One region of the Alteromonas sp. KS69 genome, then DNA from elsewhere that is predicted to be linked to it. Evidence: predicted binding sites of a transcription regulator. Region 1 holds the regulator's gene; the other holds the start of a gene.
What was found. The regulator FNR, encoded in region 1, switches genes on or off when oxygen is low (the NO sensors DNR and NnrR bind a similar motif). The targets are predictions, from matches to a motif close to TTGATCTAGATCAA.

Region 1 (3,330 bases):
AATGGCCGCGTTCTGCGTAAATGATAGCTTGCGGCAAGATGCCTTAGCGACACTCACCGCACTGAATGAACATCAATTAGTGGTGCTAAGTGGCGACACACAGAAAAACGTTGATGCACTTACTGCTAGTTTACCAATCAACTTAGCAAAGGGTGGCTTATCACCGGAGCAAAAATATTCACAGGTGCATACTTTGCAAAAGCAAGGTCGCAAAGTCATGATGATGGGCGACGGTATAAACGATGCCCCTGTTCTTGCTAGCGCAGATGTGGCGGTTGCGGTAGGAAACGCCACAGATGTGGCCAAAACAGCCGCCGATGTTATTTTGCTAGGAGACAGCTTGCTATCGGTGCCAACCTTATTTTCTGTGGCGAAACAGGCAAAACGTAAAATTCAGCAAAATATTGCATGGTCAGTAGGTTACAATATTATCATTCTACCCTTTGCAGTGTCGGGGTTACTCTCTCCCTGGATGGCCGTGGTTGGCATGTCACTGAGTAGTATTATTGTGGTCACCAATTCAACGAGGTTATTAAGTAAATAATATGAGTATCATTTACGTCTTAATTCCCATCGCTATTATTATTGTTGCGCTGGCACTGGTTATCTTTTTCTGGGCGGTAAAAACCAATCAGTTTGAAGATCTTGATAGACAGGGCTACAGCATTTTGTTTGATGATGATTTATCAGGTGATGAAAAGAAGCTAGCCGAGCAGCGAAAGCAGTTACAACAACGCAAAGAAACAGATGACAGAGATTAATATATTCTCTGCTTTTTTCATTGGAATTGCTGGCGGCGTGCATTGTGTGGGTATGTGCGGTGGTATTGTTGCCGCACTACGCACAGTAACGCCAAGTAATGAACCGGCATTACCCTACACCCTTGCCTATAATTTTGGCCGTATCCTCAGCTACACATTAGCCGGCGCTATTACAGGCGCTGTCGGCCAAATGGCCACCGAGTTTGTGCCTATTGCTAAACCCGTTTTATCTTTGATTAGTGGCGTTATGCTGCTGCTATTAGCGTGTTATTTGGGAAAGTGGTGGCAAGGCTTGAATTATATTGAAGCTATGGGACGCGGCTTATTTAAAGCTATTCAGCCAATATCTAAACGATTTCTTCCATTCAAAAGCCCGGTTTATGCACTACCCTATGGTTTTATATGGGGCTGGCTACCCTGCGGGTTGGTCTATTCCACGTTAACGTGGTCATTAGCATCGGGGTCGGCCGTTGACGGCGCTGCCATCATGTTATTTTTTGGGTTAGGTACTCTGCCCACTTTGTTAGCTGCAAGCGCAGGTAGCCAGTACCTAATAGCTGGTTTTAGGCACCCCGTGGTAAGACAATGCTTTTCCGTAATAGTGGCTATTTACGCTCTCTTTTTAATTTATGCAGCAATTTCATAAACAAAAGAGTAAGATTAATATTAAGTCGACCCTATTTATAGTTTGAACCTATGAGCAAAGGAAGCCAATTCTCAATTCATTGTCAAAATTGCAGTTTCAGCCACTTGTGTTTGCCCGTTGCGCTAAACAAGACTGAGATTGAATCTTTAGATGATATTATTGAGCGAAAGAAACCCCTTCACAAGAGTGATTTGCTGGTAAAGTCGGGAGATAAATTCAACTCTCTTTACGCAGTACGCACGGGCTCTTTTAAGTCTTTCGTCACCAATTCAGATGGTGAAGAGCAGATTACAGGTTTTCACTTCCCTGGCGATATTATCGGCTTCGATGCCTTACGGGAAAATAAGCACCAAAGTTATGCTCAGGCATTAGAAACCGCCATGGTGTGCGAATTACCGTATGAAACGCTTGATGAAATGTCGGTTCAATTTCCTAAGTTAAGACATCAAATAATGAGTTTTATGAGTGCGGAAATTAAACAAGATCATGATCTCATGATGTTGCTTAATAAACGCTCAGCGGAAGAACGTCTATTGTATTTCCTCTCTCAGCTTTCTCAACGTTTCGAAGAACGTGGATTTTCAAATAAAGAATTTCACCTAACCATGACTCGAAATGAAATTGGGAACTATCTTGGTCTAACTATTGAGACCATTAGCCGCCTGTTAAGCCGTTTTCAAAAAGAAAATATTATCCAAGTGGACGGTAAACTCATCACTATTTTAGATTTTGATGAGATGTCACAACGTTTAACGTCTGTGGTTGCACCTAATATCGCCTGTAATAGCTAATCTTCAAAGCTTTTGATCTAAAACAAGTTACGTAATAGCAAATAGGTATTACACTTAAATTGTAGCAACCAAAATTCTGACTATGTTTGGAGGGGTTATGATTAAGTATGAGCGTATTTTAGCGGTTATTGAAGCCGATAGAGAAACCCAACCTGCGCTTAGCCGTGCATATGAACTTGCCAAAAAGACAGGTGCCTCTGTCACCGCCATGCTGGTGGTTTACGACTTATCTTACGATATGACAACCATGCTTAGCCCTGATGATCGTGAAGCCATGCGTGATGCGGTCACTAAAGAACATGCTGGATGGTTGAAAAAAACTTTAGACGACTTAGGTTTTTCTAAAACAGATATAGTTGTGGAATGGAACAACCGTGCCTTTGAAGCTGTGGTGCATTATGTCATCGACAACAGTATAGATTTAGTGGTAAAAGCAACTAAGCGCCATGACGATTTAGCTTCTGTTATTTTTACTCCTACAGACTGGCATCTACTTAGAAAATGTCCCTCCCCCGTATTATTGGTTAAAGATCATGAATGGCCTGAAAATGGTGAAATTATTGCCGCGGTAAATGTAGGCAGTGAAGACGACGAGCATGCCTTACTTAACGACAAAATCACGGTGATTGCTAACGATTATGCCGCGCTGCTCAGCGGTAACGTAAATTTGGTAAACAGCTACCCAGCTACGCCGCTAAATATTGCTATTGAAGTTCCTGAGTTTGACCCAGACACATACAACAACGCGGTAAAGCATCATCACGAACTTGAGATGAACACACACAGCGAGAAGTATGCTATCGATAGTAAGCGCTGTTATGTGAAGGAAGGCCTTCCTGAAAAAGTCATTCCAAAGATAGCCAAAGATATAGACGCTGAACTTGTTATCATAGGTACGGTTGGCAGAATAGGTATTTCTGCGGCTCTCATAGGTAACACCGCAGAACATGTTATTGATGAACTTGTGTGTGATGTACTGGCAATAAAACCAGACGGCTTTATTTCGCCCCTTTCACGGTAATTCAGACAGGTTCATAAACAGCCTGTCGGCACTGTTTGCTAGCAAACGTTATATAGCCTTAAGCGCTATCGGACTATAGCCTTAAGCGCTATTGGCATTTGTTAGCAGTCA
Region 2 (3,330 bases), on a different contig from region 1:
TGATTGGCAAGAAGTTCACTTACCTCTTGCTCGTTTAGCCCCACAGACACCGCTTCGTTGACTAACACGTCTATATCATTCACGTTTCTTCTTTCACTGAAATAGGCGGCAAATAAGCGTAATTTTAGCGCTTCTTGCTTACCGTTTTCCCCTGCATAGTGCAGTACTTGGTGTGCATTGAAGGTATTCGCCATACGCATGCCGTCGAAGTAATCAAACTTAAAACCAACCGATGCACCTGCATCAATAAGTTGTTTTCGGTTTTGATCACTTTGTGCTGGTGTAAGCCCGTATTTTTCCATTATATGTTCACGAACATCTTGCCCTTCTTGCGGCATGTTCGGGTTAAGTTCAAACGGGTGAAATTGAATAGTTACTTCTATATCGTCTAATTGCGCGATGGCTTTTTGTAGACGTTCGTAACCAATAATGCACCAAGGGCAAACTACGTCTGACACCATATCTATCGTTACTTTTTTCATTGCACCTCCAGCGCGAAGCCATAAATATTGTTGGTTTTTAAACACCTACTAAATGAATAATGTATTGTAGGGGTGAACCTTTCAGCTTCAACCAACATTGCTATTTTTACCGACCAATTCATCAAGTTCTTCGTTCACTAACTTCACAACAGCGTTAGACCACAATTGATAGCCTGCAACTTGCGGATGAAAGCCATCTTCAGCCATGTATTTGAGCGTGTTGTCTGATTGATCATTACCTATTGGGTTTAAGGTTAGTGTGAGTACGTTAACCCCATGATATTTGTTCACCAGCTTAAGCAAGGCGGTATTGAGGTACTTCGCTCTTTGCCCTAACACCCAACGTAACGGTTGGGGTAGCGCGGGAAATTCGTGCATAGGAGGCAGTGCGGTAAATACCACCAACCTGCACTGGTATCGCGCTTTTAGTATTTCGATTATTTGCGTGACATTACTACGCCACCGGCGCCAGGACGTAAAACCTGTTACATCATTTACCCCTATTGAAATAACCGCCACGTCGAACGATCTGCATTGAAGAGGCGTGTCGAAACTATGGGTAGAAGTGATTGTTGATAGGGACGTTGAATTAGCATAATACGTAGGATCAAGGTTGGGTTTAGCCCGCTGCAACATGGATAACAAATCCGTACTGTTAACCCCTGTCTTGGCCTTTAACTCCCAATTAACGCAAAAGTTTTCCGACAAACTGTTAATTAACCAGCCAGACAGTGCTTGTTCTTGAGTAGATACTCCCACGCCAGCGGCAGCGGAATCTCCTGCAATAAGCAACGCCAATGGAGCCTTCATTTTCTGACAGCTTACCGGAACGCCGCTATGTGCATCGCCTTTAAGATGCACCTTGTTGGGGACATTGCTAGCGCACTGGCAACAACCCACTCTTTTACCGGTAGGTTCCGGTAATTTGAGCGTTTTTTTCCTTACTAGCAGGCCTTGTACTAGTAAAATTGGAAAAGTGACTATAATGAGTATGTTTAAGAGCAAAACCTTGAACGAGATCAATAAACACCTTACTAGTTTGCATTATTATCAATGATGAAATGGGTTTACCACGAAAGAAAGACCCTCTGTATAAGTGTCTTTCGCTACTTTACTAGCAAACTAAGCAGAAAATAACTATGAATTCGCCAATTGATCGCGCCACAAGTACAATTACAAAATATGCACAACAGGCGCCACGTTACACTTCTTACCCTACTGCGCTTAAATTCGAGTCGGTGAACGACGGGTTATTAGAGAGCGCGTCTGAAAACTGCGGCGCCGATACCATAAGCTTATATATTCACATCCCTTTCTGCGAACAGCTTTGCTATTACTGTGGCTGCAATAAAATAGTAACTCGCCACAACGAAAAAGCCGACCATTACCTTAGCTATATTGAAAAAGAGATGGTAGCGAAAAAATCGCTTTATAAAGATAAAAAAGTAGTCGCGCTTCATTTAGGTGGAGGATCTCCCAGTTTTCTTTCAGCAATACAACATACTTATTTAATGTATTTGATTAAGAAACACTTTCTTATTTCAAGCGAAGCAGAGTTTTCGATTGAGTTAGATCCTAGAAATGTGACCTGTGAATACCTAGAAGATTTAAATGAGTTAGGTTACACCCGCGTTAGCTTTGGTGTACAAGATATAAATGTAGATGTTCAGCAGTCTATCAATCGGGTTCAAAGTACGGCGCACATTGCCAGTTTAGTGTTTGATGCAAAAAACATAGGGTATACCTCGGTTAATCTAGACATAATTTATGGTTTGCCCAAACAAACTATGGAGAAGTTTCGCACCACGGTAGTAGCAGTAAAAGCCATGTCACCGGACAGAATCTCTCTTTTTAGTTATGCCCACTTACCCGACAGATTTGCCGCCCAACGCAAAATACCGCTAGATACTCTACCCACCCCGGATGAAAAAGCGGCAATGCACCAAATGGCAGTAGAAAGTTTTTCTAAAACAGGCTTTGAAATGATTGGTTTAGATCACTTTGCGAAGCCCAGCGATACCCTAGCCATGGCTAAGCATAACCATGTATTACACCGAAATTTTCAAGGCTACACCACGCATAAAAACAGTGATTTACTTGGTTTGGGCGTATCTGCCATTAGTACAATTGGCAATGCATATGGCCAGAATCCTAAGCAACTCAAAGACTATTACAACCGGTTGGACAACGACATTCCGCTAACCGCTAACGGCATTGCGTTAAGCCTAGACGATCGCATCCGCCGAGACGTGATTATGTCTTTAATGTGCAATTTGTATTTAGACAAAAAAGACATTGAAGATAAATATGGCATAAAATTCAATGGCTATTTCTGTATTGAATTAACGAGCCTTAAATCCTTAGTGACCGACGGTATTATTGAGCTTAGTGACCGATATATTAATGTGCCCGATAAGTCTCGCATTTATATAAGAGCAATATGTGCAAGGTTCGATGCTTACCTAAATAAAGATCATCATATCTCTCGCTATTCAGCGGCAATTTAGACAATGGGAATATAAGGCTGGGAATTTAGACCTAGAAAACTTAGATCTAGAGAACTTAGATCTAGGAAGTTAGTACCTAGGAATAGTAAACGCTGCACTTTAAAACGCTTTGCAAACCTACTGAAGTTTGAACCTAGCCACCACGGATAAACCAGGTTCAAGTTTCAACCTTTCAATCGACAAGGTGCTTACTCTGGCATACAACACTTGATTACCATGAGTTAGCATCACGATTGCGGTTTGTAGTTGCTGGTTTTCAGATTGCGGTATTTCAGGGTGGTAAATTTCCACTACTTCGCACGGTAACGCGTTTAAGATACTGCTAGAGGGCACATTCACTT

Region 2: the regulator FNR is predicted to act here: its motif matches at 1,492-1,505, upstream of hemN (oxygen-independent coproporphyrinogen III oxidase).

Annotation. Positions count from the first base shown of each region.
Region 1 covers NZ_PYHU01000033.1:12,753-16,082, reverse strand. The annotation lists gene C7Y69_RS15665 (heavy metal translocating P-type ATPase) at 1-544, shown strand, start outside; gene ccoS (cbb3-type cytochrome oxidase assembly protein CcoS) at 546-761, shown strand; gene C7Y69_RS15655 (sulfite exporter TauE/SafE family protein) at 748-1,407, shown strand; gene fnr (fumarate/nitrate reduction transcriptional regulator Fnr) at 1,458-2,198, shown strand; gene uspE (universal stress protein UspE) at 2,296-3,219, shown strand.
Region 2 covers NZ_PYHU01000014.1:17,174-20,503, reverse strand. The annotation lists gene C7Y69_RS11210 (DsbA family oxidoreductase) at 1-482, opposite strand, end outside; gene C7Y69_RS11205 (SGNH/GDSL hydrolase family protein) at 570-1,292, opposite strand; gene hemN (oxygen-independent coproporphyrinogen III oxidase) at 1,622-2,989, shown strand; gene C7Y69_RS11195 (ATP-binding cassette domain-containing protein) at 3,107-3,330, opposite strand, start outside.